DNA from 4 places in the Rhizobium sp. WSM1328 genome. Region 4 is predicted to be linked to each of the others. Evidence: predicted binding sites of a transcription regulator. Region 4 holds the regulator's gene; each other region holds the start of a gene.
What was found. The regulator PhoB, encoded in region 4, activates phosphate uptake and scavenging genes when phosphate is short. The targets are predictions, from matches to a motif close to TGTCATNNANCTGTCAT.
Positions count from the first base shown of each region.

Region 1 (7,800 bases), 390 kb from region 4:
CGCAACCTGAACGCGGAAGATTTCCTGTCCCGTTACCCCGGTTAAACCCCCGATATAGGGGCGGAGAATTGTGACAGGACTTACACAAAAACGACATGCGAGGTTCATCAAGCGGGACTAATGCGATGCTGACCAAAGCCTGGATCGCAAGGGAAGAGCATGATGTTCGAGCTGAAGAATGTCACACGTCGTTTCGGAAAAAAGCTCGCCGTCGATTCCGTCACGCTCGCCATTCCCCAGGGCCAGATGGTCGGCATCATCGGCCGCTCCGGCGCCGGCAAGTCGACGCTGCTGCGCATGATCAATCGCCTTCAGGAGCCGAGCTCCGGCTCCGTTCATTTCGCCGGTGTCGAGGTCTCCGGGCTTCGCGGCCAGGCGTTGCGCAACTGGCAGCGCGACTGCGCGATGATCTTCCAGCAGTTCAACCTGGTGCCGCGCCTCGACGTTCTCACCAATGTCATGCTCGGCCGCCTCAACCACCGCTCGACGCTGATGAGCCTGCTCAACATCTTCACCCGCGAGGAACGTGTGCATGCCATCGCGGCACTCGAACGTCTCGGCATCGAGCAGACGGCGCTGCAGGCAGCCGGCACGCTTTCCGGCGGCCAGCAGCAGCGCGTGGCGATCGCCCGGGCGCTGTTGCAGAACCCGAAAATGGTTCTCGCCGACGAGCCGATCGCCTCTCTCGACCCGCTGAACGCCAAGATCGTCATGGATGCGTTGCGCGACATCAACGAGCGCGAGGGCATCACCGTCATCACCAACCTTCACACGCTCGACACCGCCCGCAACTATTGTGAGCGCATCGTCGGCATGGCCGGCGGCCGCGTCGTCTTCGACGGCAAGCCCGCGGAACTGACCGCCGAAGCGGTGAAGGAGATCTACGGGACGGACAAGGACGGCGCCGGCATCGATGAAACGGTGACCTCGACATCAATCAATATCGCCCCTGAGCGGGCAGACAATCAATCCGCCGGCACACAGCCGCTGGCGCTGGCGCTGGCCGGCCTCTGAGAGAGGCAGCCGCGATCGAGCGCCCGCGTCAAGGGCACACTTCTTCGTAACGGGAAGGCCGGGGACACCGGTCAATAGGAGAGAACATGTTGAAGAAAGCACTCTTTGCGGCAACGGCGCTCTTCGCGCTCGCCGGCGCTGCCCACGCTGCAGACCTCAAGGAATTCCGCATCGGCATCCTCGGCGGCGAAAACGAAACCGACCGCCTGCGCAACTATGCCTGCCTTGCCGACCACCTGAAACAGGAATTCGGCTTCGAGAAGGTTTCGCTCTTCCCGGCCGCCGACTATGACGGCGTGATCCAGGGCCTGCTCGGTGGCACGCTCGACTTCGCCGAACTCGGCGCCTCCGGCTATGCCGCCGTCTACATCAAGGAGCCGAAGGCTGTCACGCCGATCCTGACGACGCAGCAGAAGGACGGCTCGACGGGCTATTACTCGATCGGCCTCGCTCTGAAGTCCTCCGGCATCAAGTCCATCAAGGACGCCAAGGGCAAGAAGCTCGGCTACGCCGATCCTGATTCCACCTCCGGTTACCTCGTTCCGCTGACGCAGATCCCGAAGGACACGGGCATGCCGAACGACAAGTTCTTCGCCTCGACCCAGTTCAACGGCGGCCACGAGAACAACCTTCTCGCTGCCTATGACGGCAAGGTCGACATTGCCGTCGACGATAGCTCCGGCATCGGCGACTTCAAGGACGGCTACACCTCCGGTACCTTCCGCAAGGAAGTCGACAAGGGCGCCGTCGATCCGAACAAGCTGGTCGAAGTATGGCGTTCGCCGCTGATCCCGAACGGCCCGCTCGTCGTTCGCAACGCTCTCGGCGAAGAGTGGCAGACGAAGCTTGCAGCCTTCTTCACGGCTCTGCCGGAAAAGGACCACAAGTGCTTCGCCGCTGTCGAAGGCGGCGACTACAAGGGTTACGCCCCCGTCAAGCACGACTTCTACAATGCCGTCGTCGACGTCCGCAAAGCTGCCATCGGCGGCTGATGGGGTTTTTCGAATGCAGGGCGGCCGGAAACGGCCGCCCTTTATCTTGTGACTAGAACTGTGCGCGTCCTTTCGAGAGCCGCAAAGGACGCTGAAGCACTTTGAATTGCGCAGTAGGCGAGGCGTTGATGACTATTGCCAATACACAGCCGCAGATGCAGAGCACCAAGGAGATCGGCACCGCCTGGGACCGGATGGTCGCCAAGCGCCGCTTCTATACCGTTCTCGGCCTGGTTATCCTGATTGCGGCTTTCGTCAGCTCTGTCCGCTTCGCCGATGAGAGCAATGCCGGCCATTTCTTCGACCGCCTGCCGCATCTCTTCGACTTCCTGAGCTGGCTCATCCCCAAGGATTGGCACGACGTCTGGCGCGCGCTGTTTGATATAGCGAGCGTCAACGACAAGGGCGGCGAGGAATTCAATTTCGACAGGGGCCGCGTCTATGTCTGGGGCGCCTTCTACATTCCCGAATATTTCGAGCTAATGATCGTCACGATCAACGTCGCGTTGATTTCGACCATCATCGCCTTCGTCTTTGCCGTCCCCTTGAGCTTCTTTGCCGCTCGCAACCTGACAAATTCATGGCCGCTGCGCATCGTCACCAAGCGGCTGATGGAATTCCTGCGCGCCTTCCCGGAAATCGTCATTGCCGGGCTGTTTTCGGCGATCCTGTCGATCGGGCCGGTCGCCGCCATCATCGCCATCACCCTGCACACGATCGGCGCGCTCGGAAAACTCTTCTACGAAGTGGCCGAGAATATCGACATGAAGCCGCATGAGGGCATGAAGGCCGTCGGCGCCAACTGGTGGGAGCGTATCCGCTTTGCCGCCCTGCCGCAGGTGTTGCCGAATTTCACCTCCTATGCGCTGCTGCGCCTTGAGATCAACGTGCGCGCCTCGACCATCATCGGCGCCGTCGGCGGCGGCGGCATCGGCGAGGAGCTGAAGCTTTCGATTTCGCGCGGCTTCGGCGCCAAGACGGTGGCGCTCGTTCTCCTGCTGTTCGTGACGATCGTCGCCGTCGACCAGTTCTCCGCATGGCTGCGCCGCCGCCTTGTCGGCGAGCACGCCTTCCTCCTGCAACATTGAGGCCGCCATGACGGTGATCGACGCAAACCGCATGCACGAGATAGAAACGCGCTATCCGGAATATTTCCACCGGTCGTTCCGCCAGCGTTTCGGCGGGCTGATGATCCTCATCGCAACGCTGCTCTACAGCCTCTATGCCGTCTGGTTCTTCGACTTGCCCAAGCTTTTCGCCGAAGCGCATTGGGAGCGCGTCGGCATCTATCTCAGCCAATGGGTGAGCTACGATGTCCAGCCGGAATTCCGCATCGAGGATGACGGCTCGATCGACATCCGTTATCCGCGTTTCTCGCCGCTCGGCGACAATCCGCATCCGGACTGGCTGGTCAACAACCCCGACGGCAGCATCACCGTTTCGATCAGCGGCACCAGCCGCAGCGTCACCGTCTCGAAGAGCGAGACGATCGTGACCGCGCATGGCGTCAGCGTCCCGGTGGACGTTTCGAGCGGTGCGCCGAAAGTCGTCGGACCCGTGCCCGGCTGGATGACTGTTTATGACGACAACGTGCTGGCCGATCTCGGCTTTGCCGGCAATGTCAGCATTTCCGTCGACCGGGTGAAGATCCGCAAACGTTTCATCGGCTGGGCGAATTTCATCTTCGACACGCAATCATCCTTCTTCGACAAGCCGGTCGGCGAGGTCGTCAGCCTCATCGTCTCCGGTCCGCGCATCAAGCCCGACCAATCCAACCTGTCGCTCGCCTTCGACGATATTTGGAACAACAGCGAATGGCAGCACGGCGACGTCTGGACCAAGCTTTTCCAGACGATCGTCATGGCATTCCTCGGCACGCTGCTCGGCTCGCTTACCGCCTTCCCGCTCGCCTTCCTGGCAGCGCGCAACATCACGCCGAACCGCCTGTTGAACCAGATCCTGAAGCGCTTCTTCGATTTCCTGCGCTCGGTCGACATGCTGATCTGGGCGCTGTTCCTGACGCGCGCCTTCGGGCCCGGCCCGCTTGCCGGCAGCGGTGCGATCTTCCTCACCGAGACCGGCACGCTCGGCAAGCTCTATTCCGAAGGCCTCGAGAATATCGACAACAAGCCGCGGGAAGGCATCAAATCAACAGGCGCTCAGACCGTGCTCGTGCATCGTTATGGCATTATGCCGCAGATCGTTCCCGTCTTCGTCAGCCAGACGCTCTACCAATGGGAATCGAACGTGCGCGGCGCGACTATTATCGGCGCTGTCGGCGCCGGCGGCATCGGCCTCAAACTGTGGGAGGCCATGCGCACCAATGCCAATTGGGAAAACGTCGCCTACATGGTCATTCTGATCCTGATCGTCGTCTTCATTTTCGACACCGCCTCGAACGCGTTGCGCCACCGGCTGATGGGCACGAAAGCCCACTGATCCATCCGTCAAAGCAGTGTCGGCGTTGCCGCCATCATCATTCTGTCACGGAAATCTTTTAGCCGGGAGCCTGCTTGCGGTTCGCCGCCAAATCACTGCACAGTGCCCTCCCCGTTTGGACGATCTCCAGGATAAAAGCCTTGCGCTACGCTCTCTATTTCTCGCCGCCGAAGGATGATCCCCTGACCGGCGCGGCCTCGCTCTGGCTCGGCCGCAATGCTTTCACCGGCGAGACCTATCCGGCACCGGAATATGAGCAACTGGGTGCTGCAGAACAGTTCGAGCTGACCGCCGACCCCCGCCGCTACGGCTTTCATGCCACGATCAAGGCGCCGTTTTCGCTCGCCTCTTCCGTCACCGAGAAAGATCTCATGACCGTTGCCGAGGATTTTGCCCAGCGCACGCAAGCCTTCGAGATTCCTGAACTCGTACTTGGCCAGCTCGGCCGTTTTTTTGCCCTCGTTCCCGGTTCTCTTCATCAACCTCTTCAGGATTTCGCCGCGAAGGTGGTAAGGTCCTTCGAACCGTTCCGCGCAGCGCTTTCCGAGGCCGATATGGCGCGGCGCAATCCGGAGAAGCTCAGCGACAGCCAGCGCGCCCATCTGCAGCGCTGGGGTTATCCTTACGTCATGGAGGATTTCGGCTTTCACATGACGCTGAGCGGCCAAGTGCCCGAGACACGCGCCGCAGTGATGAAAGCGATCCTGACCGAGCGGTTTGCCGATTTCACCGGCCGGCCGCTTTCGATTTCCGGCCTTGCCGTCTTCATCGAGGAGACGCGCGGCGCCCCATTCAAAGTTCATTCCTGGCTGCCGCTTGCCGGCGCCAAAAGCTGAAAGACCTGACGACATGAGCAAAGAGACCGTGTTTTCCAACGCCCGCATCGTTCTCGAGGACGACATCCTCTCGGGCTCGATCCTCATCCGCGACGGGAAGATCGCCGACATCTCCGGGGGTAACTCGGTAGCCGGCGAAGATTTCGAAGGCGACTACGTCATTCCCGGCCTCGTCGAGCTGCACACCGATCATCTCGAAGGCCATTATCAGCCGCGCCCCGGCATTCGCTGGAACAAGACCGCCGCCATCCAGGCGCATGACGCCCAGATCGTCACCTCAGGCATTACCACGGTGTTCGACTGCCTGCGCATGGGTGCGGACGAGGACGGCGGCTTCGAACATGGCGAGATGCGCGAGATGGCCGATGCCATCCAGTCGGCAGAGACGGAAGGCAGGCTGCGTGCCGAGCACCTGCTTCATTTGCGCTGCGAGGTCTCGGCCGACAATGTGCTCGAACATTTCGCCGACTTCGAAAACGACCGGCATGTGCGGCTCGTCTCGCTGATGGATCATGCGCCCGGCCAGCGTCAGTTCCAGACGATGGATCAATATATCTTCTACTACCAGAAGAAGCGGGGCCTCAGCGACGAGGCCTTCGCCCGTTTCGTCGCCAAGCGCCAGGCAGAATCGGCGCGTAATTCGACGCCACACCGCAACGCCATCGCCAAGGTCTGCGCCGAGCGCGGTATCACCGTGGCAAGCCATGACGATGCGACGCTCTCGCACGTCGACGAGGCGATCGACAACGGTGTGCGCTTGGCCGAGTTCCCGACCAGCTTCGACGCCGCCCGGGCGTCGCACGGACATGGCATGAGCGTGCTGATGGGCGCGCCGAACATCGTGCGTGGCAAATCCCATTCCGGCAATATCGCCGCCCGCGACCTTGCCGAGATGGGGGTGCTCGACGTGCTTTCCTCCGACTACGTACCGCTCAGCCTGCTGCATGCGCCGTTCATCCTCGCCGACGAGGTCGAGAGCATCAGCCTGCCGAAGGCGATCGCCATGGTGACGTCGACGCCCGCCCGCACCGTCGGCCTCGATGACCGCGGCCGGATCGCGACGGGGCTGCGCGCCGATCTCGTCCGCGTCCACCGTTCGCACGGCGTGCCGGTGACACGCTCCGTATGGCGCCAGGGACGCCGTGTCGCATGACGATGTCGCACGAACCCCACGCAGGAGCCGGAGCCGAGCGCGGCATCATGGTCGTCGTCGTCGGACCGAGCGGCGCCGGCAAGGACACGCTGATGAACCTCGCGGCCCGGCGTTTCAAGGGCCGCGACAATGTGCACTTCGTCCGCCGCGTCATCACCCGTCACCGTGACGCCGGCGGCGAAGACCATCTTTCCGTCTCCCTCGAAGGTTTTGCCGCCATGGAGCAGTCAGGCTCCTTCGCCGTCTGGTGGGAAGCGCACGGGCTGAGATACGGCATTCCGGCCGAGGTCTCGGTGGCGCTGTCGAGAGGCCATGTCGTCGTCGCCAACGGCTCGCGCTCGGCACTTCACCGGTTCCAGGCAGCCTTCCCGCGGCTGAAGGTCATCAATGTCACCGCCCGCCCTGAGGTGCTCGCCGGCCGGCTGGAGGCGCGCGGCCGCGAGACGCATGAAGATATCATGGCCCGGCTTGCCCGCGGACCGCTGACGGTGCGCGGCGAATACGACGTGGTGGAGCTCGACAATAGCGGCTCGCTCGAAGAGGCCGAGCAGAAGATGATCGAAATCCTCGACGGATTGCTGACCAAGGCGCCCTGACGAGCGGCTGCAGACATTCACGAGGTGCCAGGAGCCCCCTCACCCTGCCCTCTCCCCGAGGGGAGAGGGGATGTCGGAGCAAGCGGCGTACTCCTTCCGCGCCTTCGCCAGAATTACTCGCCGTCGCCCCGTCCCGAGACGATCTCGCGCTTGCCGACATGGTTGGCCGGGCCGACGAGGCCTTCTTTTTCCATGCGCTCCACCAATGAGGCGGCACGGTTGTAGCCGATGCCAAGGCGGCGCTGGATGTAGGAGGTCGAGCATTTCTTGTCGCGCATGACGACCTTGACAGCCTGCTCGTAGAGCTCGTTGCCATCCTCGGAGGCCATGGCGCTCTTGTCGAAGACGGCGCCGGCTTCTTCCTCTTCCGTCTCTTCCTCCTCATCGGCGGTGACGGTGTCGAGATATTCCGGGCGGCCCTGGGTTTTCAGGTGGGCAACGACCTTTTCGACCTCGACATCCGAGACGAAGGGTCCGTGGACGCGGGAAATCCGCCCGCCGCCCTGCATGTGCAGCATATCGCCCTGACCGAGCAGCTGCTCGGCGCCTTGTTCGCCGAGAATGGTGCGGCTGTCGATCTTCGACGTCACCTGGAAGGAAATGCGGGTCGGGAAGTTTGCCTTGATCGTGCCGGTGATGACGTCGACCGACGGACGTTGTGTCGCCATGATCAGGTGGATGCCGGCGGCGCGCGCCATCTGGGCGAGGCGCTGGATCGCACCTTCGATGTCCTTGCCGGCGACCATCATCAGGTCGGCCATCTCGTCGAC
Region 1 covers NZ_CM172788.1:4,549,076-4,556,875, reverse strand. Annotated here, with positions in the region: gene AC2444_RS22460 (DapH/DapD/GlmU-related protein) at 1-45, shown strand, start outside; gene phnC (phosphonate ABC transporter ATP-binding protein) at 163-1,014, shown strand; gene phnD (phosphonate ABC transporter substrate-binding protein) at 1,101-2,006, shown strand; gene phnE (phosphonate ABC transporter, permease protein PhnE) at 2,135-3,094, shown strand; gene phnE (phosphonate ABC transporter, permease protein PhnE) at 3,102-4,445, shown strand; gene AC2444_RS22435 (DUF1045 domain-containing protein) at 4,586-5,281, shown strand; gene AC2444_RS22430 (alpha-D-ribose 1-methylphosphonate 5-triphosphate diphosphatase) at 5,295-6,434, shown strand; gene phnN (phosphonate metabolism protein/1,5-bisphosphokinase (PRPP-forming) PhnN) at 6,431-7,030, shown strand; gene AC2444_RS22420 (DNA translocase FtsK) at 7,144-7,800, opposite strand, start outside.
Region 1: AC2444_RS22435 (DUF1045 domain-containing protein) is a predicted target of PhoB. The motif match lies at 4,478-4,494, and genes of this name have one in related genera.

Region 2 (7,800 bases), 1.4 Mb from region 4:
TCATCCTCAATTGGGGCGAATTTGCGCAGGCGAGCGGCGCAGCACATTGCATTTTCGTAAGCTTCGGCAGAGCCTTGCGCTCGATGGAGAGTTGAGACGCGAGAGAAAGGTTCGATATGCAGGATGGTTCGGCCTTGGTGATGCTTGCTCTCGGCCGCCTGCTGCTCGGCGGCCTCTATGTCGCTGGCGGCGTTCATCATTTTTTCGTCATCGTGCCGCTGACCGAGGCGATCGAAGCCCGCGGCCTCCCTTTTGCGAAATGGGTGCTGGTCTTGGGCAGCATGTTCCAGATCGTCGCCGGCATCCTGCTGATGCTCGGCCTTTTTGTCGCGGCAGCGGCATTCGGTCTCATCGTCTTCACGCTGGCGGCCACCGTCATGCTGCTGAATTTCTGGGACATGCAGGGAACGGCGCGCGACAGCGCGATCAATACCTGGAAAACCAACCTGGCGATCATCGGCGGCCTGCTGATAGCAGCAGCCGGCGCGATGTGAAGCGGTTCATGCCGCCGGTTCGGCGCCCGCCCGCGCATGCGCGGCGTATCGTGCGACGGCAGCATCCACCTCCGCGTCGCGGTCGCCCGCCACCTGCACCGTCGGCACGGCGAATTCGATACCGTTTTCCTGGAAGGCATTACGAATCATCGCCAGCGCATTGCGGCGGATGACGAATTGCTCGCCGGGCTTCGTCATCATCGACAGCCGGATTTCGATGGCGAATTCGCCGAACTGCTCGACACCCTTCATCTTCAGAGTCTCGATGATATGAGGGCCGAATTCCGGATTTTCGAGCAGCGTCTGGCCGATCTGCTTGATCACCTTCTTCGCCTTGACGAGATCGGTGTCGTATTTGACGTTGAGGCTGATCTTGTCGATCGTCCAGTCGCGATTGAGGTTCTTCACTGCGCCGAGTTCACCGAACGGCACCGTCGTCAGCGGCCCGCGATGATGTCTGAGCTTCACCGAACGCAGGCTGAAGGCCTCGACCACGCCCTTGTGGCTGCCGCTTTCGATATATTCGCCGATGCGGAAGGCATCGTCCCAGAGATAGAACATGCCGCTGATGACGTCCTTGACGATCGTCTGCGCGCCGAAACCGACCGCAACGCCGACGACACCGGCGCCGGCAATCAGCGGCCCGATTTCGATACCGAGGCCGGAGAGCACCATCAGAACGGCGATGACGGCAATGACGACGGCAAGGATATTGCGGAAGATCGGCAACAGCGTCTGTATCCGCGCGCGTTTGGCCTTCTCCTCATCCGTTGCTCCGCCATCCACGGATGATTCAAGCAGCTTGCCGTCGATATAGGCCTTGACGACATGCCAGAGCAGATCGGCGGCAAGCAGGATGACGATGCCGCCGATCACGCCGCGCGCGATCTTGTCGATCATCGTTTCGCCGGCCGCCATCGTATCGGCACCGACGCCGAGCATATGCCCAAGCCAGATGGCGGCAACGGCAATGATCAGCGCCCGCACGCCACGGTCGAGCAGCACGGCTGCAATGGGCCGCGTGGCAAGGAAGCTCGCTTCGGTCTGCTGCAGCGATTTTACCGCAATCGTCGAGACGGCAAGCACGCGCGGCAGCAGCAACACGTAAATGCCGAGCCAGAGCAGCCAGTTGAAGCCTGCGACCCAGAGGCTCCAGAGCAACAGGAAATAGACGGTGAGCGCCCAGGAGGTCCCGTGACCACGCTTCTCGTCCTTGTGCGGCCGCGACCAGACCGCCTCGATCGCAATCAACAATAGGCCGATGCCAAGGATATAGCCGACGAGGAGCCGCACGCTCGCAGAATAGCCGAGCGGCTCCATCGACTGGATCACCGCCCAGCCGAAAATGAAATAGATGACGAAGGTTGCACAGCGCCGATACCAGAAGAATGCGACGTCACGCGCCGGCATGATCGGAGCGGTGATCTCCTGTCGTTCTTCCTCGGCTCGCGCCAGCCCGATGAGATCGACCAGCACGCCACCAAGGCAGATGGTGAAGCGCTGGACCACGAGCGCGACAACGCAAACGATCGCGATGCTCTGGCTGACCGGCGGCCAGCTGACGCTGAGAAGAGCAAGTGCCGTCGCCATCGCAAAGATCAGCGCCGGAATGACGCGCGGGGCGAGATGCATGCCCGCCATCTGCGCCGCCTGGCGACGGCGGCGGAAGGCATAGCGGGCAATGCGCTCGACGATGGTGCCGAGCAGGAAAATCGCCAGAAACTGCGCTATCATGCGTGGCCAGCCGATGGCGGCGATCTCGCCGAAAAACAGCGAAGAAGCATGGCCGACCTGCGAGGGCAGTGTCATCGCTGCATCGGAGACCATCGAGACGTGCCGACGGGCATGCTGGAGCAGACCTGACAGCACCGACATCTGGTCGCCGGCCGCCGAATCGCTCGCGGGTGCTGCCGCCATTTGCGTCGACATCCATTGTTTGACCTGAGGAGTCTGCATCAGCTCCATCATCTGACGCACCTCGGCCGGCGGGGCGGCCGCGGCCGACACCTGCGCCGGCGACGTCTGGGCAAAGCCAGGCGAAACCGCCGAAAAAAGCGCGAGCAATGTCAGCATGCCGAATATGACGGCCTTCAAGCCCCTTGCCATGCCACGCTCCATGACCGCCTCCAATGAAATGTCGGTCGCTTGTGCAGAGCAGCGCCGACATTTTGCAATGGATACTCGCGACCGTTGCCGCCAGCAAGCAGTAGGAAAACCATACTGATGGCTAGGAAAGGTCAACGTCGCCGCCTCTTCGAAACGAAACGCCGCGCTCGATTTCAGAATGATGGCTTTGTCGGAACGGTGAGTGAAGTCGCTCGCCTTCAGGATTTCACGGCCGGTTTTTCCACGTGGCCGCCGAAGCCCGCGCGCATCGCCGACAGCACCTTGTTGGCGAATTCGTCATTGTCGCGCGAGGAGAAGCGACCGTAGAGCGCAGCGCTCAGCACCGGCGTCGGCACGCTTTCGTCGATTGCCGCCATGATCGTCCAGCGGCCTTCGCCGCTGTCCGAGACGCGGCCTGCATATTTCGAAAGTGCGGGATCGGCATGTAGCGCATCGGCCGTAAGATCGAGCAGCCAGGAGGTGATGACACTGCCGCGGCGCCAGACTTCGGCGACATCCTGCAGGTTGAAATCATATTGGAAATGTTCCGGATGGGCGAGCGGTGCGGTTTCCGCATCGGCCTCGTGCGAGGCGGCGCCGATATTGGCATGTTTCAGAATATTGATACCTTCGGCATAGGCGGCCATCAGGCCGTATTCGATGCCGTTATGCACCATCTTGACGAAATGCCCGGCGCCATGCGGGCCGCAATGCAGGTAACCCTGCTCGGCGGTGCTGGCCGCAGCCGCTTCGACGCTCCGGTTGGGCGAGGCTTCCGTCTTGCCGACGCCGGGCGCCAGCGTCGCGAAGATCGGGGAAAGGTGTTCGACGATGCCCTTCTCGCCGCCGATCATCAGGCAATAACCGCGCTCGAGGCCGAAGACGCCGCCGCTTGTGCCGACATCGACATAGTGGATGCCCTTGGTGATGAGGTCGGCGCCGCGGCGGATGTCGTCATGGTAATAGGAGTTTCCGCCGTCGATGATGATATCGCCATTCTCAAGCAGCGGCACTAGGCTCGCCAGCACCTTGTCGACGATCGCCGCCGGCAGCATCAGCCAGATCGCGCGTGGATGGGTGAGCTTCGAGACGAATTCCGCGAGCGAAGCGCTGCCGGTCGCACCGAGGCCCGCGAGCTCGGCAACGCTTTCCGGCCTGGCGTCGTAAACGACGCATTCGTGACCGCCCCGCATCAGGCGCTGGACCATATAATTGCCCATGCGGCCCAAACCAACCATGCCAAGCTGCATAATGAATCTCCTGGAAACCGAAATGAAGTATCGAATCCGGAAATTAGCACCCGCAGTGTGACAGGCAAGCAAAGTCTCGGTGATTTCGGCGAATGCGACGATTGCACCGCCGACCTCCCCGAGATCGACGTATCGTTAAATATCAGGCGCGCTGGCCGGCTCACCCTTCATCTCGCTGAGGAACATGCCCTCGCGCAGATTGATGCCGTATTCGACGAAAGCCTTCATGCAGCAAAGCATCTGCGTCCAGCCTTCGCAGTTGAGATAGGTGCCGCGCCGGCCGGAATCGTCTTCGCGCCAGCCGGTCTCGGCGATCGTCACCAGCGTGCCGCCGTCTTCCAGCGGCTTGAAGTTCATCTCGACCAGCGTCTTGTACTTCGCCTCGTCTTCGCCAGTGCCGCCATCCCAGCGCAGCACGATGCGGCTTTCCGGCACCAGTTCGACGACCTCGACCGGCGCATCCTTCCACCAGGTCACCGTCGTGCCCTTCACGAGCGGCGCGCTCGCTCCGCCGATCGTGGTGAAATAGCTGCTGAGCTTCTTCGGATTGACGACGGCATCGAACACCTCTGCGACGGGACGGCCGATGCGGCCGGAAACGCGGATTCCGAGAGACATGACACTTCTCCTCTTCTCCATTGTGCCTGTTCCGTTGTACTTGGCGTCATTATGTTATAAAAACATAACATGTCAAGCGAATCAACCGACGACCCAGTCTTCAAGGCGCTGGCGCATCATCGCCGCCGCGAAATCCTCGATCTGCTCAAGGATGGCCCCCGAACCACAGGGACCCTTTGCGAGATGTTTCCGGAGATGGATCGCTGCACGGTGATGCTGCATCTGAAGGTACTGGAAGAGGCCGATCTGGTCATCGCCAGGAAGGAAGGCCGCGAGCGCTGGAACCATCTGAACAGCCTGCCGATCAAGCACATCTATGACCGCTGGATCAGCGCCTATGCCGGCCATGCGCTCTCTATCCTCGACCGGCTGAAAGGCGACCTGGAAGGTCAGCCCGAATAATGACCCGGCGTCAAACCGCCTTGCCGCCCGCCCCGCCGAAGCCCTATGCTGCAAAAAACGACACGGGATCAGACGGATGACGATATCCGGAGCCGGCATACGCCGCATGCGGCTGCTGCGGAGCATGAAGCAGGAACATCTCGCCGAACTCCTCGGCGTCAACCAGGCGACGATCTCACGCTGGGAGCGCGATAAGCTCGCCCTTTCGCCCGAACAGGCTATCAAGCTGGAACGGATTTTCGCCTCGCCGCCACATGCAGCAGTCGATGCGGCGCTGAAGCGGCTGGTCGAGGATTCCGTCCGGCCGGTGCATCTGATCTGCGACCGCACCCACCGGCTGCTCGCCACCTCTCGCCCGCGGCACGCGGAGTGGCGGGCGCCGCTCGGCGCCTTTCTCGGCCGCTCTCTATTCTCCTACGCCTCCGCCGAGATCGCCGCCGCCGAGCAGTCGCTGGAGGAGCGCGGCTGGCATGCGGGCAGGCTCTCGTCGCTGACGCTTGATACCGGCGCCAACGGCAATGCGCTGCTGCCGATCGCCGCCGGCCGCATGACCTGGGAAAGGATCATGCTTTCCGATGGCAGCGCCGGCCGCCTCGTCACGACCATCGGCTGAGCCTCAAGCTTTCCTGCACGCCCATGCATAATTTATGCGTTGCCTGAAAACCTTAGTCTTTATAGCGTCCGCCGCCGAACGGTCAGGAGACGATGTGATGACGATACTGGTGACGGGAAGTGCCGGCCATCTCGGCGAGGCGCTGATGCAGACCTTGAGGGCGGAAAGCCGCTGGGTGCGCGGCATCGATATCAAGCCCTCGGCTTTTACCGACATGGTCGGCTCGATCAGTGATCGCGCCTTCGTCCGCCAGGTGATGTCGGGCATCAGCCACGTCATCCATGCCGCGACGCTGCACAAACCGCATGTGGCGACCCACGGCAATTATGATTTCCTCGACACCAATATCGCCGGCACTCTGCACCTGCTCGAAGAGGCGACCACCGCAGGCGTCGCAAGCTTCGTCTTCACCAGCACCACCAGCACCTTCGGTGCGGCATTGACGCCGGCTGCCGGCGAACCGGCGGCATGGGTGACCGAGGACGTGCTTCCCGTCGCGAAAAACATCTACGGCGTGACGAAACTCGCCGCCGAAGGTCTGTGCGAACTCTTCGCCCGCAAATCCGGCCTGCCGGTCGCCATTCTCAGGACTTCGCGTTTCTTTCCCGAAAATGACGACGATCCTGACATTCGCAACGGCTATTTGGCAGAGAACGCCCAGGCCAATGAGCTTCTTCACCGCCGCGTCGATATCAGCGACGTGGTCGGCGCCCATCTGCTGGCGCTCGAAAAGGCGCCGGCGATCGGCTTTGGCCGCTACATCATCTCCGCCACGACGCCGTTTTCGGCAAATGATCTCGCCGCGATCCGGCGCGACGCGCCTCACGTCGTCGAACGACTGTTCCAGGGTGCAGGCGCCCTTTACGCATCACGCGGCTGGAAGATGTTTCCTTCGCTCGACCGTGTCTATGTCAACGAACGCGCAAGGCGGGAACTCGGCTGGCAGCCGCGATATGATTTCCGTTTCGTGCTCGATTGCCTGCGCGACAACAGGGAGTGGCGAAGCCCTTTGGCGCTGAATGTCGGCTCCAAGGGCTACCACGATGAGGTCTTCGCCGAAGGGCCTTACCCGGTCGGATAGAGCAGCGAGCTGCAATGCGGACACGCGAAAGCCCGACTTCCTCTCCAGCATGACGCTTTCGCTGAGAAGTGTCATCCAGATATCACGATCCCGTCATAGACCGTCTGCCGGGGATATGGGCGACGAAATCCAGGGCGTGTTGCGCCATCGGGAAATCGAATCCAGGCCGGGGTGTCATTTGAAGCGGTGTCCAGCCTGCGGGCGGAAGCCGTTTCGAGAGCGCTTTTGACCGAGAGGGTATTTCCATGAAGAATGTCAGACCTTACACAGCGCGGCTTTTCGCCGCGGTTCTCGCGGCATCCGCCGCCGTGCCAGTCGTCGCAATGGCCGAGAATTCCGCCACCGTCGGCGGCCTCACCTTCGTCAACAAGGGCCTGGTGGGCATCGGCCGCATTCCGGCCAACCAGCGTGACAAATTCGGCGAGACCTTCGGTTCCGGCTCGGGCATGGCGATCGATCCCGCCGCCTGGAGCCGCGACGGCGCCGGCTACAAGGGCACGCTCTACCTGTTGCCCGACCGCGGTTACAACGCCGTCGGCACCGTTGATTACCGGCCACGTCTGAACACCATCTCGATCGGCCTGACGCCGACCGCTCCGGGTGCGGCACCCGAGGTTGGCAAGGAACAGTCGGGCGTCGACGCAAGGCTCGTCGATTCCACACTCTTCGTCGACGACAGGGGCGGCGACATGACCGGTCTCGACCCGGAATCCGGCGTCCGCCCCGCTGCCGGTGATTTTCCGCCGCTGCCGCAGGCGACGAACGGCAAGATCGCGCTCGACAATGAAGCCATCATCCGCATGGCCGACGGCAGCATGTTCGTCAGCGACGAATATGGTCCTTATATCTATCACTTCTCCGCTGACGGCCACCTGCTCTCCGCCACCCAGCCGCCGAAGGCGCTTTTGCCGATGCGCAAGGGCGCGTTGAGCTTTGCCTCCAACAATCCCGGCCCCGGCGCCTCCGCTCCGGACCCGAAAGATCCGGAGACCGGCCGCCAGAACAACCAGGGTCTCGAAGGCATGGCGATGACGCCTGATGGTAAGTTCATCATCGCTGTGCTGCAATCGGCTGCCCGCCAGGACGGCGGCGATTCCGGCTCGACCCGGCAGAATACCCGCGCGCTGATCTATGACGCCGCCGATCCCGATCACCTGAAACTGATGCACGAATATGTCGTGCCGCTGCCGGTCTTCAAGGACGCCAAGGACAAGACGATGATCGCCGCCGAGAGCG
Region 2 covers NZ_CM172788.1:3,545,135-3,552,934, forward strand. Annotated here, with positions in the region: gene AC2444_RS17800 (DoxX family protein) at 117-494, shown strand; gene AC2444_RS17805 (mechanosensitive ion channel family protein) at 501-2,612, opposite strand; gene gnd (phosphogluconate dehydrogenase (NAD(+)-dependent, decarboxylating)) at 2,819-3,850, opposite strand; gene AC2444_RS17815 (SRPBCC domain-containing protein) at 3,986-4,468, opposite strand; gene AC2444_RS17820 (ArsR/SmtB family transcription factor) at 4,538-4,870, shown strand; gene AC2444_RS17825 (helix-turn-helix transcriptional regulator) at 4,947-5,483, shown strand; gene AC2444_RS17830 (NAD-dependent epimerase/dehydratase family protein) at 5,581-6,564, shown strand; gene AC2444_RS17835 (esterase-like activity of phytase family protein) at 6,810-7,800, shown strand, end outside.
Region 2: AC2444_RS17835 (esterase-like activity of phytase family protein) is a predicted target of PhoB. The motif match lies at 6,634-6,650, and genes of this name have one in related genera.

Region 3 (7,800 bases), 1.1 Mb from region 4:
ACCCGCATCATGAACCCGACGCAGGCGGTACTCGAGGAGCGTGTCGCAGCGCTCGAGGGCGGAACCGCAGCCCTTGCCGTCGCCTCCGGCCATGCGGCGCAGGTGATCGTCTTCCACAATATCATGCGTCCTGGCGAGAATTTCATCGCTGCCCGCCAGCTCTACGGCGGCTCGATCAACCAGTTCGGCCACGCCTTCGAGAATTTCGGCTGGCAGGTGCGCTGGGCCGATGCCGCCGATCCGGCAAGCTTCGAAAGCCAGATCGACGATAAGACGCGCGGCATCTTTATCGAAAGCCTGGCCAATCCCGGCGGTACCTTCGTCGATATCGCCGCCATCGCCGACGTCGCGCATCGCCATGGCCTGCCGCTGATCGTCGACAACACGATGGCGACACCCTATTTCATCCGTCCGATCGAACACGGCGCCGACATCGTCGTGCATTCGCTGACAAAATTTCTCGGCGGCCACGGCAATTCCATGGGCGGCCTCATCGTCGACGGCGGCACCTTCGACTGGTCGAAATCAGGCAATTACCCGATGCTGTCGAGCCCGCGGCCGGAATATAACGGCATGGTTCTGCACGCGACTTTCGGCAATTTCGCCTTCGCGATCGCTGCCCGTGTGCTCGGCCTGCGCGATCTCGGGCCGGCGATCTCGCCCTTCAATGCTTTCCTGATCCTGACCGGCATCGAGACGCTGCCGCTTCGGATGCAGCGCCACAGCGACAATGCGATCGCCGTTGCGAAGTGGCTGAAGGCGCACAGCAAGATCGCCTGGGTGAACTATGCCGGGCTCGACGATGATCCGAACCACGCCCTACAGCAGCGCTACTCGCCGAAGGGCGCCGGCTCCGTCTTCACCTTCGGCGTCAAGGGCGGTTATGAGGCGGGCAAGACGCTGGTCGAGGGGCTGGAGCTCTTCTCCCATCTCGCCAATATCGGCGATACCCGTTCGCTCGTCATCCATCCGGCCTCGACGACGCACCGGCAGTTGACCGACGAGCAGAGGATCGCTGCCGGCGCGGGGCCTGGCGTGGTTCGCCTTTCCGTCGGCATCGAGGACGTCAAGGACATCATCGCCGATCTCGAACAGGCGCTCTCGAAGATCTGAGATCAACGAAGTCTATGGTGACCATGACAAACTTTCTCACCTTCAGCATCGACGGCGTCGAACCCGAGTTCGGCGCCCCTGAAGCCGATCGGATTATCTCCGGCGATCCGCATTTCCGTACCTGGAACCTGGAAGAGGCCGAAGGCGGCCTTTATTCCGGCATTTGGGAGGCGACACCGGGCAAGTGGCGGATCGTCTACGAGGAATGGGAATATTTCAGCCTGCTGTCCGGCCATTCGATCGTGACCGAGGACGGCGGTGAGCCGGTTCATCTGAAGACGGGTGACCGGATGATCCTCAGACCCGGCTTCAAGGGAACGTGGGAAGTCGTTGAAACGACTCGTAAGGATTATGTGATCAAGGTTTAAGCGAGAGCCAGCAAGTGATCACGAACGAAGCCGGGCCTATCCCGTCTTCGGCTTCGCTTTTTGTCGTCACGGCCACAGCGATGATCCGAAACGGCAAGCCGGCAACGACGGTGCTTGCGGCCATTTGTCCCGGATTAAATGCTTTTAACCAATCCCATTAATCGGGCCTACATCGACAAATGCTAAACCTTATCTGCAGCGCATTGCGGACATGATGTCTCCTGCCGTCTCACAGACATGGCCTTGCAATTAATCTTTGCGGAATTTGCATGTCGTCGAATCTTGCAGCCAGGCACGTTCGGACTCAAACGTCTTCCATCATTGCGACAACCGTCTGCTTCCTTGTCGTCGCCCTCGTATTGACTGGCCTGATGGCGCATGTCGTCGTCACCATGACCCGCTCAGTGAACGAGATCGACGATGCCAGGGCCAGTCGCGCCGCCCGCGCGGCGGTCGCAGCCTTTGTGGCTCGCTTGAGCGGGACAACGACGGACAATGCCATATGGGACGATGCCTATAGTGCGGTCTCATCTCCGGCCGCTGCGGATTGGGCCTATGAGAATTGGGGAAAAACCAGCGAGGATTATGCGCTTTATGACGGCGCGATCGTGACCGGCCCTGACCGGTCTTCGATCGTCTCGGCCTATGCCAAAGGCAAGCCCTTCCAGCCGAGCACGTTTTTCGGGGAAGCTTTTTATCAGCAGATCAATGCTGCTGCCGCTCCGGCGAAGGCGCCGGTGGTCAATTTCATCAAGACCGAAAGCGGTATAGCGCTGATCGCCTCGCAGGCGATCCAGCCGTTCGAGACCGCCGCCGAGGTTCCGAAGTTCAGCGTGCTGAGTTTCTATAAGGAGTTTACGTCGGAGGTTCTCGACACTCTCTCCAACGAACATGAACTCGAGGGGCTGAGCCTCGAGACGACGCCCAAGCCGGGATCCCTGAACACGCCGATCACCGACATGAAGGGAGCCGTCATCGGCTATCTCGTTTGGCCGAGCAAAGCCCCCGGAAGCGCCGTGTTTCATCAGGTCTATCCCTATGTTGCAGCTTCTACCGTCATCCTTTCATTATTCTTGATCGGCGTTCTGTTGGTTGGCGCATCCGAGGCGCGGCGCCTGCGCCAACTGGCGCAAACAGCTCGCTTCGAAGCGAGCCATGACAGCTTGAGTGGCTTGTTGAACAGACAGGGGCTTCTCCGCCTGCTGGAGGATCTGGAGAGCCCGGATCCTTCATCGCCGCGGCTTTACTTGGTTGACCTCGACGGCTTCAAGGCGGTCAACGATGCTTGGGGACATGCGGTTGGGGATGATTTGATCCGGATCGTCTCGAACGCGCTGATGACCAGTCATCCCGAAGTCCTGGCCGCAGCCCGGCTGGGAGGCGATGAATTCGCGCTGGTGCACGTTGGATCCACTGCACGCGAAGAGATCGAAGAGGCGATTCTGGCGCTGTTTGCCGAGCCCTTCAAAATTGACGGGCGAACGATCGAAGTTGGCGCAAGCATCGGAGCTGCGGCGCGCGATGGAGACATATCGCCTTTGGAGCTTCTTCGCAGAGCCGACATGGCGCTCTATCGTGCCAAGGCAAATGGCAAAGGTCAGGCGGTTGAATACGACCCCGAACTGGACCGGGAACGCATACGGGTCGCCGAGCTGGAAGGTCTCTTGAAAAACGCCATCGGCAGCGGCGCAATCGAAGCCGTTTTCCAGCCTCTCGTCTCTGCTTCGACCGGTACTGTCACCGGTCTTGAAGCACTGGCGCGCTGGAAAACTGCAACGGGAAACATCAGCCCGGAAATATTCATCCCTCTTGCTGAAAGATGCGGCCTCATCGATGCCCTTGGCGTCCATATGCTGAGAACGTCGATCGGGCATGCCAAGAGCTGGCCCGGTCTGACTTTGTCGGTGAATGTTTCGCCGATCCAGCTCTGCAATCCGGAATTTGCTGCCCAAGTGATCACGATCCTGCAGGAGTTGGATTTCAATCCAAACCGCCTGACACTGGAAATCACTGAGGGCGTTCTGATGACAAATCCGGATCAGGCCCGTCGGTCGATAGACCAGCTCAAGCGCGTCGGCATAAAGTTTGCTCTTGATGATTTTGGCTGCGGCTACGCCAGCATCGGTGCATTGCGGCAGTTTGGGTTTGATCGCATGAAGATCGACCGCTCGCTGGTGTCCGCTCTCGATGAAACCGCAAATGGCGCCGATATTCTTCGGGCAACCATCTCCTTGGCGACTGCTCTGCAGATTCCCGTGACCGCGGAAGGTATTGAGAATACCCGTCAGGCGGCGATCTTGCGAGACGCCGGCTGCGATCAGCTTCAAGGGTATATGCTCGGAAAACCCATGTCGGCATGCGACATATCCAGCAGGCTGCAAGAAGAGTCGGCCGCGTGATCTCGTAAAGGCCACGAATTCGGCATCGGGCCTGAGCGGCCCGGCATATCGAAATCCTGAAAACGACATTTCCAGGCATCGCTGCGGCAATCCACCACAGCCATGCGTCAATCTATCCCGATGTTTTTGCTAAGGCTTTGTTAAATCCGCGATTCAATGAAAAGGCCGTAACTGCAGCATTCGCGGCACGGCCCACGGTTGGTTGCGACCGTCAAATTCCGTCATCAAACTGTAATAAAACGCGCCTAGCCCGCCTGCTGTGACGGGAATTTCAGCGCCCCAGACAATGGACACCCCCTCCATGGCGCTGGTCTCGTTGTTTTTCAAATCCATTAGGGAAGCGCTTCATATGCTCAGCAATAAACTTCTTTCGGCCTGCCTCGGCGCCGGCCTGGTTGCCGCTCTGGCGGTTTCGGCGTCCGCCGCCGACATCACCGGCGCCGGCTCCACCTTCGTCTATCCCGTCCTGTCCAAATGGTCTGCGGACTACAACAAGCAGACCGGCGACAAGCTGAACTACCAGTCGATCGGTTCGGGCGGTGGCATCGCCCAGGTCAAGGCTGCAACGGTTGACTTCGGCGCGTCCGACGCTCCGATCAAGCCGGAAGACCTGACGACTGGCGGCTTCGGTCAGTTCCCGCTCGTCGTCGGCGGCATCGTGCCCGTCATCAACGTCAAGGGTATCAAGTCGGGCGAACTGAAGCTCACGGGCAAGGTTCTCGCCGACATCTACCTCGGCAATGTCACCAAGTGGAACGACAAGGCCATCGCCGATCTGAATCCCGGCCTGAAACTGCCCGACAGCCAGATCGCCGTCGTCCACCGTTCGGACGGTTCGGGCACCTCCTTCAACTGGACCAACTACTTCTCCAAGGTCAACGAAGACTGGAAGAGCAAGGTCGGCGAAGGGACCGCCGTCAACTGGCCGGTCGGCATCGGCGGCAAGGGCAACGAAGGCGTCGCCGCTTACGTCACCCGCGTCAAGGATTCGATCGGCTACGTCGAATACGCCTACGCTCTGCAGAACAAGCTGCCCTACGTTCTGATCCAGAACGCCGCAGGCCAGTATCCGAAGCCAAATGCGGAAAGCTTCTCGGCTGCTGCCGCCAGCGCCGAATGGACCAAGGCTCAGGACTTCTACCTGATCATGACCAATGCTCCGGGCGAAAAGGCCTGGCCGGTCACCGCCACGACCTGGGCGATCATGTACAAGGAGCCGAAAGATGCGGCTCGCTCCAAGGCTGCCTTCGCCTTCTTCAAGTGGGCGCTCGAAAACGGCCAGAAGGAAGCCTCTGCCCTCGATTACGTTCGGCTTCCGGAAACCCTGGTGAAGCAGATCGAGGATTACTGGACGGCCTCGTTCAAGGGCTGATCCTGACGAAACTGCGGTCGGGGCGGGAAGCGAGGCTTTCCGCCCCGAATGTCTTTGACACCCCTCAAAGCATCAGAGCGTACGGACATGAGCGAAGCAATGGCATCGCTGCCCGCCACAACCGCGGGCGTGAAGCGCCGCGACGGCGCCGCAGGCGATCGTATTTTTTACTGGATAGTTTTCGGCTGCGGCCTGTTTGTTCTTGTCGCACTGTTCACAGCGGCGTTCTCCATGGTCTGGGACGGGTTTCTCGCGTTCCAAACCTTCGGCTTTGGCTTCCTGACCGGCATGGAATGGGATCCGGTTGCCCAGCGGTTCTCGGGCCTAGTACCGATTTACGGCACGCTGGTCACCTCGGCGCTCGCCATGATCATCGGCGTTCCCGTGAGCCTCGGTATCGCCGTTTTCATTACCGAAGTTGCGCCGCGCTCCATTCGCGGCCCGATCGGCGGTGCCATCGAGCTTCTCGCCGGTATCCCCAGCATCATTTACGGCATGTGGGGTCTCTTCACCTTTGCCCCCTTCATGTCGGACTACGTCCAGCCGGTGCTGATCGACTGGCTAGGCCCGATCCCGGTAATCGGCGCATTGTTCACTGGCGCCCCGCTCGGCATCGGCATGCTGACGTCGGGCATCGTGCTGGCAATCATGATCATCCCCTTCGTCTCCTCGGTCACGCGCGACGTCTTCCTGGTCGTCCCAGCGCAGTTGAAGGAATCGGCCTATGCGCTTGGTTCGACCAAGTGGGAAGTGGTGCGCGACATCGTCATCCCGCACACCCGCACCGCGGTCGTCGGCGGCATCTTCCTTGGTCTCGGCCGCGCGCTCGGAGAGACCATGGCGGTCACCTTCGTACTCGGCAACACCCATAACATCGCGGTGTCGCTGATGGAGCCCGGCACGTCGATCGCTGCGACGCTCGCTAACGAATTTGCCGAAGCTTCGGATGACCTCTACAGGTCGTCGCTCTCGGCGCTCGGTCTCATCCTCTTCGTTGTCACCTTCATCGTTCTGGCGGCCGCCAAGCTCATGCTGGTGCGCATGGCAAGACAGAGGGGAGAGTAATCATGACCACTCATTCGGGTTCCCTATACCGTCGTCGCCAGATCGGCAGCATGATCGCACTGTCGCTCTGCGGCATCGCCACCGTGGTCGGCCTGGTCTTTCTGGTTTGGATCCTCTGGACGACGCTGATACACGGCTTGTCCGCGCTCAGCCCCAGTCTCGTCACGGAAATGACGCCGCCGCCCGGCGAAGATGGCGGCGGTCTCGCCAACGCCTTCATGGGCAGCCTGATGATGGTCGCTCTCGCTGTTATCATCGGTACGCCGATCGGCGTGCTGGCCGGCACCTTCCTGTCGGAGTTCAGCCGCGGCAAGAAGATTGGCGAGGCAATCCGCTTCGTCAACGATATCCTGCTTTCGGCGCCGTCGATCATCATCGGCTTGTTTGTCTATGAACTGGTCGTCCGCCCGACGTCACGCATCTCCGGCTTTGCCGGCGGCATCGCGCTCGCCTTCATCTTCCTGCCGGTCGTGGTGCGCACGACCGACGAGATGCTGCGGCTGGTTCCTGATGTCATGCGTGAGGCAGCACTTTCGCTCGGCATCCCGCGCTGGAAGGTAACGGTCAACATACTCTACCGCGCTGCCTCCACAGGTATCCTGACCGGTATCCTCCTTGCGATCGCCCGCATTTCGGGCGAAACCGCGCCGCTCCTTTTTACGGCTCTGAACAACCAGTATTGGAGCTTGGACATGTCGCAGCCGATGGCGAATATTCCCGTCGTCATCTTCCAGTTCGCTATGAGCCCCTATGAGCAATGGCAGAATCTTGCCTGGGCAGGTGCCTTTGTCATGACGGCGATCGTGCTTCTCCTCAGCGTCGGCTCCCGCGCCATCCTCAACCGCAGGAATGCGAAATGATGCTTGAGAACAAAGCCTTCGAACCTCGTCCCGCCCACCTGGCCACAAGAGTCGACAAGATGGCGCTGACCGGCGTCAACTTCTATTACGGCGAAACCCACGCGATCCGCGACGTCACCCTGAGCTTTCCCGAGCGTCAGGTCTCGGCTCTCATCGGCCCGTCCGGCTGCGGCAAGTCCACGCTGCTGCGCATCCTCAACCGCATCTACATGCTCTACCCGAAGATGCGCGCCACCGGCTCCGTCACGCTCGACGGCCAGAACATCCTCGACCCTGGCTATTCGATGAACGAACTGCGCGCCCGCGTCGGCATGGTCTTCCAGAAGCCGGTGCCCTTTCCGATGTCGATCTACTACAATATCGCCTACGGTATCCGCCACCACGAGCGCATCTCCAAGGCCGAGATGGACGTCCGCGTCGAGCAGGTGCTGCGCTCGGCAGCGCTCTGGGAAGAGGTCACGGACAAATTGAAGGGCAGTGGCCTCGGCCTTTCCGGCGGCCAGCAGCAGCGCCTCTGTATCGCGCGTGCCGTGGCGCTTCGCCCCGAGGTGCTTCTCCTCGACGAGCCGACCTCCGCCCTCGACCCGATCTCGACTGCCAAGGTGGAAGAGCTGGTCGCCCGG
Region 3 covers NZ_CM172788.1:1,311,366-1,319,165, forward strand. Annotated here, with positions in the region: gene AC2444_RS06680 (O-acetylhomoserine aminocarboxypropyltransferase) at 1-1,113, shown strand, start outside; gene AC2444_RS06685 (cupin domain-containing protein) at 1,137-1,481, shown strand; gene AC2444_RS06690 (bifunctional diguanylate cyclase/phosphodiesterase) at 1,751-3,880, shown strand; gene pstS (phosphate ABC transporter substrate-binding protein PstS) at 4,230-5,252, shown strand; gene pstC (phosphate ABC transporter permease subunit PstC) at 5,340-6,317, shown strand; gene pstA (phosphate ABC transporter permease PstA) at 6,320-7,177, shown strand; gene pstB (phosphate ABC transporter ATP-binding protein PstB) at 7,174-7,800, shown strand, end outside.
Region 3: pstS (phosphate ABC transporter substrate-binding protein PstS) is a predicted target of PhoB. The motif match lies at 4,100-4,116, and genes of this name have one in related genera.

Region 4 (7,800 bases):
CTGGATTCACCTGGGCTGCTGCGCGTGCTTAATTGAGAGCGTAGGTTCGCGGTCGTTTCGTCGGTGCAAGCACGGCGCGTGGATCCGGCCGGCTACAGCCTTCCAGTCAGTACCAGCATGGACGCCGTACCCTCGGTCGTAGATCCTCGGGCTTGCCCAGTCATCAATCTACTAAAGGTCAAAAGGATCCGAGGCCTGGGTGCCTGGCTTTGCTTCGAACGGATCTTTTGATTGTGGCGGCGCCGGATGTTTTGCGACCGCATCGTTTACCGCCTTTTGGCAGGCGAGCAACTCATCCGCTGCACTGGCGGAATCTTTCAAACCGAGAGCCACAATCTGCTTTCCTCCAAAGCTGGCGCGGAAACTCAGTTTACCAGCGAACTCCTCAATCAAGTCGGGATCCTCGAAATCAATCCATAATGATTTGAGGCCATCGAGATCCAGACCTCTCCCATCAGCCGTCCGTTTAGACTGGTCGAACGAGAGTTCGATGGGATAATGCTTACCTTTCTCCAAGGATTTCCAGTTTGGGTTTCCGAGCAGAATGTAAAGAGGGTTGTCCTTTTTGCGGAAATTGAAGCCAAGACGAAAAATGGTGTCGTCATCAAAGGAAGTCAGAACAAAACAGCCATTGTCTAAAGTCGGGTCGACAGCCACGCTCCAGCCCCCGACCTCTTTCCATGGGACTGTCTGGTCATCAGCCAAGCTCACTGGTGGCATCGCAGCTATGAGCGCGAGTACAAAAAACAAAAGTCTCATCAACGCCCCATCCGCTTTCTTAGGCCAGAACCAATGAAACAGAATAGGTGCACAGTGACTACGCGAAGTCGAGTCACCGTGCTGCATCATCGCTAATCTTTTATTGTTCGCTGTGCGTGTCCTTAACCGCGCCTATTCCGCCGGCTGAAGTTCGGCCGGCTCGAAGCGGTAGGTGGTCGAGCAGAATTCGCAGGTCACGGCGATTTCGCCATCTTCCTGGCTGGCCTCGATCTCCTCGGCCGAAAAGCCCTTCAGCACGCCCTTGATCTTGTCGCGCGAGCAGCTGCAGCGGTCGAAAACCGCGCGCGGTTCGTAGACGCGCACGCCGCGCTCGTGGAACAGGCGGAACAGCAGCCGCTCGGTTCCGACCAGCGGATCGGTGAGTTCATCGGCGTCGATGGTCTCGACCAGCGAACGCGCTTCGAGCCAGGCATCGTCCTCGCCGTGCGGGCGGCTGCCGGTGTCGCCGTCGCCGCCGTGGAGATCCGGCTGGCGCATGCGCTCCGGCGCTTCCGGAAGGAACTGGGCGACGAGGCCGCCTGCCCGCCAGCGATGGCGCGGCTTGCCCGCATCGTCACGGTCGAAGAGTTCGGCCGCGGCAAGACGGACGCGCGTCGGGATCTGCTCCGACTGGCGGAAATAGACGCCGGCAATATCTTCCAGCGTGGTGCCGTCGAGCGGAACGATGCCCTGGTAGGGCTGGCTGAACTTGCCCTGGTCAATGGTGAAGGCGAGCACGCCCTTGCCGAGCAGTTGCTCCGGCTCGGTTTCACCTGACTCGATCGCCTTGTTGAGCAGCGCCTGATCGAAACGGGCGTAGGCGCGGACATTTTCCGGCGTCGAGAAATCGGCGACGAGAAGATCGACCGGGCCGTCGCCCTTGGTCTGCACCGTGAACTTGCCGTCGAACTTCAGCGAGGTGCCGAGCAGCACCGTCAGCACGACGACTTCGGCAAGCAGCCGGGCAACGGGTGCGGGATAATGATGACGCTCGAGGATGGCGTCGAGCATCGGGCCGAGCTGGACGGCGCGGCCGCGCACATCCAGCCCTTCCACCTGGAAGGGGACGACATGGTCATCGCCGGCGAAATCAAACTGGCCGAGGGCGGCTGCAGCTTCTGCCATGGCTTTTAACTCCTAGTTTCAGAGCGATGGGCCAGCGTGCCCTTCGCTCACGCGGTCGCGAGTCTGTCTCTCGCGACGTCCGATTATGGTTCAGATCGCGCCCAGGCACCAAGCAAGAATCGACTTCTGCGCATGAAGACGGTTTTCCGCCTCATCGAAGACCACGGATTGCGGACCGTCGATCACTTCGTCCGTCACTTCCTCACCGCGATGAGCGGGCAGGCAATGCATGAACAATGCATCATTGCCGGCTTTCGCCATCAAGGCCGCGTTGACCTGATAAGGCTGGAAGACATTGTGACCCCGGGCCCGATGTTCCTGATTCATGGAGACCCAGGTATCGGTCACCACGCAATCGACGCCGGCGACCGCACGGTCGGCATCATGGCAAAGCATGATTTCGGCGCCCTCATTGCGGGCCCAGTTCAGATAGTGATCCTTGGGCTCCGAGCCAAGGGGCACGGCCATGTTCATGCGGTAGCCGAAGCGGGCGGCACCCTCGACCAGCGAATGCAGCACATTGTTGCCGTCGCCGGTCCAGGCGATGGTCTTGCCCTTGATCGGGCCGCGGTGCTCTTCGAAGGTCATGATATCGGCCATAATCTGGCAGGGATGGGTGTCATCCGTCAGCGCATTGATGACAGGCACGGTCGCATGCTGGGCCAGCTCGACCAGCCGCGAATGCTCGGTGGTGCGGATCATGATCGCATCGACATAACGCGACAGCACCTTGGCGGTGTCGCCGATCGTCTCGGCGCGGCCGAGCTGCATCTCGGTGCCGGACAGGAACAGCGTTTCGCCGCCGAGCTGGCGCATGCCGACGTCGAAGGAGACGCGGGTGCGCGTCGACGGCTTCTCGAAGATCATCGCCAGCATCTTGCCGGCGAGCGGCTTGTCGCCCTGGCCCGCCTTGAAGGCCTGCTTGCGGGCGAGCGCATCGTTCATGATCGTTCTGAGATCGGCTGATGTGACCGCCGAAAGATCGAGGAAGTGTTTAGGGCTCATATCGTCTTCTTACCTGTGCTGCGCCCGAAGGCGGCAATTTCTTCAAGCCGTCTTCTTGACCTTGGAGGCGCGAATGCTCTCGGCGGCGCGCTCGACGCGGGAAAGGCCCTCGCGGGCTTCCTCGGCGGTGACCACGAGCGGCGGAAGAAGGCGGATGACATTGTCGCCGGCAGGCACGCCGAGCAGATGGGCGGCGCGGATCGCCTGCAGCAGTTCGGCTGAGGGAACGGCAGCCTTGATGCCGAGCAAAAGCCCTTCGCCGCGCACGTCCTCGATCACATCGGGATAACGATCCTTCAGCGAGGCGAGGCCCTGGCGGAAGACAAGTGCTACGTCGCGCACCTGCTGGAGGAAGCCATCGGCAAGGATGATGTCGAGCACGGCGCTGCCGACGGCCATGGCAAGCGGATTGCCGCCATAGGTCGAGCCATGCGTACCGGCCTTCATGCCGGAGGCGGCCTCTGATGTGGCAAGGCAGGCGCCGAGCGGGAAACCGCCGCCGATGCCCTTGGCGACAGCCATGATGTCGGGGGTGACGCCCGACCATTCATGGGCGAAGAGCTTGCCGGTGCGGCCGACGCCGGTCTGGACTTCGTCGAGGATCAACAGCAGGCCGTTCTCGTCGCAGAGCTGGCGAAGCGCCTTCATGAACTCAGGCGTGGCAGGACGGACGCCGCCCTCGCCCTGCACCGGCTCGATGAGGATGCCAGCCGTGGCATCGGTGATCGCGGCGCGGACCGCTTCGATGTCGCCGAAAGCCACCTGATCGAAACCCGGCGCCTTGGGGCCGAAACCTTCGAGATATTTTTCCTGGCCACCGGCGGCGATCGTCGCCAGCGTCCGTCCGTGGAAGGCGCCTTCGAAGGTGATGATATGGAAGCGCTCGGGATGGCCCTTGGAAAACTGGTAGCGGCGCGCCGTCTTGATCGCGCATTCGAGCGCCTCGGCGCCCGAATTGGTGAAGAACACCTTGTCGGCGAAGGTAGCGTCCGTCAGCCGTTTTGCCAGACGCTCCTGGCCGGGGATCTCATAGATGTTCGACAGGTGCCAGACCTTGTCTGCCTGCTCCTTCAGTGCGCCGACCACATGCGGATTGCTGTGGCCGACGGAGGTGACGGCGACGCCGGCGCCGAAATCGAGATATCGCTCGCCAGTTTCGGTGATCAGCCATACGCCCTCGCCTCGCTCGAACCGCAGCGGGGCACGAGAATAGGTGTCATAAAGCGGCGCGGCTTCAGCCATGGCGCGATCTCCATCAAAGTTGCCGGGCAATGACTCCGGCTAAGGAAACCAGGCCCGAAAAATCAAAAATGCCGCCTTGCGGCGGCGAGTGGCACTATTTCCTTTTCGCGCTGCAATGTCAACAAAACGGCGCCCTTAGCGTATGCAGCACAGGTGTACAGCGGCATTTTCAGTCTTCAACAGGCATTATTGCAGAAATGCCACGCAGGGACAGCAAGTTGGGGAAAACTACGAATTCGATTCATCCGGATTCATGCGACTCTTGTCACGGAGTCAGGCTCACACTAGGTTAAAGATCAATTACTAGACTGCATGCGGCGGAACTAGTCACCAAAATTGATCAAGCGTTTCTTGTTTCGGAGCTCCCGGGACAACGGTGAGGGATTCTGCCATCACCAACGCAAAAGGTGGAGACAGGGCATGAACTGGACAGACGAGCGGGTCGAGAAACTCAAGAAGCTTTGGGCCGAAGGACTGAGCGCGAGCCAGATCGCGGCACAACTTGGCGGTGTCAGCCGAAACGCGGTCATCGGTAAAGTGCACCGGCTGTGCCTTCCCGGCCGTGCCAAGGCCGGCGGCACCAACACCGCGGCGCGAACGCCGAAGCGCAATACATCGGCGCCGCGCGCGCCGAACTTCGCCTCTCGCATCACCACCCGCACCGTCACCCGCCAGCAGGGCGCGACGATGCTGAAGGAAGAGATCGAGATCGAAACGATCGAGGAAATGGAATACGTGCCGAGAGGCAATGTGGTGGTGCCGATTTCCCGCCGCCTCGGCCTGACGGAACTGACCGAACGCACCTGCAAGTGGCCGGTCGGCGATCCGCTGAAGGATGACTTCCATTTCTGCGGCTGCGAGTCCCCCGACAATTCGCCCTATTGCGGTTATCACCAGAAGCTTGCCTACCAGCCGGTGAATGAACGCCGCCGGGCAGCGGCGCGGGCCAGCTGAACGGGCTGACCATCGTTAGAATGCAGAAAACGGGCCGAGTGGCCCGTTTTTTTATGCGCGGATGGAAGCTCAGGTTTCCCTCCGTCATGCTCGGCCTTGTGCCGAGCATCTGATCACCTCAACTACTTGAGGGAAAAAACTTTATTTTCAAATACTTCATTTGGCGTGCGCAGATCCTCGGCACAAGGCCGAGGATGACGTCGCGGGTTTTGCCAGGGCTCAGCAGGCTCAGATGAAAGCCCTCAGGCTTCCATCGAATAACCGGCGCCGCGGACGGTGCGGATGACGTCCTGCATGTTGGAGAAATTCAGCGCCTTGCGCAGGCGGCCGACATGGACGTCGACGGTGCGCTCGTCGACATAGATATCGTGGCCCCAGACACCATCCAACAGCTGTGAGCGGGAGAAGACCCGGCCCGGCGACGACATCAGGAATTCCAGCAGGCGGAATTCGGTGGGGCCGAGGCGGACTTCGCGGGTCTTGCGATGGACGCGATGGGTCTCACGGTCGAGCTCGATGTCACCGCATTTCAGCACCGTCGACAGCACCTCGGGACGGGCGCGACGCAGCATCGCCTTGACGCGGGCAACGAGTTCGGGGGTCGAAAAGGGCTTGACGACATAATCGTCGGCGCCCGTCGACAATCCGCGGACACGCTCGCTCTCTTCGCCGCGCGCCGTCAGCATGATGATCGGCAGACGCTCGGTCTCCGGCCGCATGCGCAGGCGCCGGCAGAGCTCGATGCCGGAGACGCCGGGCAGCATCCAATCAAGGATGAGAAGATCGGGCGTGCGCTCCTGAAGCCGCATTTCGGCTTCGTCGCCACGAAGGATGGTATCGACCTCGAAGCCTTCCGCTTCGAGATTGTAGCGAAGAAGCACGCTGAGGGCTTCCTCGTCTTCAACAACTGCAACTCTCGGGATCATGCGTGTCGGTCTCCTCGCGCATAATCCTTAAACCAGGGTGATTTAAGCAATGCATCCTGCGCAAATTTAAAAATTGGCTGCGACCTCTTTGCGCGCCCGGACGGGCGCGCACGCAAGCGGCGGGGTGTGGGCAGTTATTCGGTGACCGCGCCGACGGTGTTGGCGCTGTCGTCCTTCGGCCGATCGCCTTCCGGCTGCGCGCCTGTCGTCATGTAATAGATCGTCTCGGCGATGTTGGTGGCGTGGTCGCCGATGCGCTCGATGTTCTTGGCGCAGAAGAGAAGATGCGTGCAGCTGGTGATGTTGCGCGGATCTTCCATCATGTAGGTCAGGAGCTCGCGGAACAGCGAGGTGTACATCGCGTCGATCTCGTTGTCGCGTTCGCGGATCGCATTCGCCTTGTCGGCGGAACGATTGGTGTAGACGTCGAGCACTTCCTTGAGCTGGACGAGCGCCAGCTCGGACAGATGCTCGAGGCCGCGGGCGAGCTTGCGGGGAACGCCGGTGCTTTGGACGGCGATGACGCGCTTGGCAGTGTTCTTGCCGAGGTCGCCGACGCGTTCGAGATCGGCGGCGATGCGGATCGAACCCATGATTTCGCGCAGGTCCGCGGCCATCGGCTGGCGGCGGGCGATGGTGACGATCGCCTTGTCGCCGATTTCGCGTTCGGCGTGATCGAGGATCACATCGTCGGAGATGACCTTCTGCGCCAGCGCGGTATCGCCGTTGACGAGCGCCCGTACGGCTTCGGCGACCATCTGCTCGGCCAGGCCGCCCATTTCGGAAATCCGCCTGGACAGGAACTTCAGATCATCATCATAGGCAGAATAAATATGTGTCGATGCCATGGGGCTTTATCCTCGAATAACGGAAAGGCTTGGTGACGCCAAAATCAGCCGAAGCGACCCATGATATAGTCCTGGGTGCGCGGATCGTCGGGATTGGTGAACATCTTGTCGGTGTCGTTCTCCTCGACGAGATTGCCGAGGTGGAACATGGCGGTGCGCTGCGAAACACGCGCGGCCTGCTGCATGGAATGGGTGACGATGACGATCGTGTAGTTCTCGCGCAGCTCGTGGATCAGCTCCTCGACCTTGGCGGTGGCGATCGGGTCGAGCGCCGAGCAGGGCTCGTCCATCAGGATGACTTCCGGGCTGACGGCGACGGCACGGGCAATGCAGAGGCGCTGCTGCTGACCGCCCGACAGGCCGGTGCCGGATTCGTGCACGCGGTCCTTGACCTCGTTCCAGAGACCGGCGCGCTGCAGGCTGGTCTCGACGATCTGGTCGAGATCGGCCTTCGACTTGGCAAGGCCATGGATGCGCGGGCCATAGGAGACGTTTTCATAGATCGTCTTCGGGAACGGGTTCGGCTTCTGGAAGACCATGCCGACGCGGGCACGAAGTTCGACGACGTCGATATCGGGATCATAGATATCGTCGGTATCCAGCGTGATCTTGCCGGTGACGCGGCAGCCGTCGATCGTGTCGTTCATGCGGTTGAGGCTACGCAGGAAGGTCGACTTGCCGCAGCCGGACGGGCCGATCAGGGCGGTTACGGTGTTTTCGCGGATGTTCAGGTTCACATCGAATAGCGCGCGCTTTTCGCCGTAGTAAACCGAGACATCCTTTCCGATCATCTTATACGGGACGTTGCTCATCTTGTGATCCAGCGCCTTTTCAACTGCAGCTTCCGTCAACATGTTCATGATCTTGTAACTCCGTTTACCAGCGGCGCTCGAAGCGACGACGCAAGAGGATGGCGCCCATGTTCATGACGATCAGGAACA
Region 4 covers NZ_CM172788.1:180,464-188,263, reverse strand. Annotated here, with positions in the region: gene apaG (Co2+/Mg2+ efflux protein ApaG) at 1-36, shown strand, start outside; gene AC2444_RS00950 (hypothetical protein) at 172-759, opposite strand; gene AC2444_RS00945 (Hsp33 family molecular chaperone) at 892-1,884, opposite strand; gene argF (ornithine carbamoyltransferase) at 1,975-2,889, opposite strand; gene AC2444_RS00935 (aspartate aminotransferase family protein) at 2,932-4,131, opposite strand; gene AC2444_RS00930 (GcrA family cell cycle regulator) at 4,552-5,085, shown strand; gene phoB (phosphate regulon transcriptional regulator PhoB) at 5,328-6,011, opposite strand; gene phoU (phosphate signaling complex protein PhoU) at 6,146-6,859, opposite strand; gene pstB (phosphate ABC transporter ATP-binding protein PstB) at 6,904-7,719, opposite strand; gene pstA (phosphate ABC transporter permease PstA) at 7,736-7,800, opposite strand, start outside.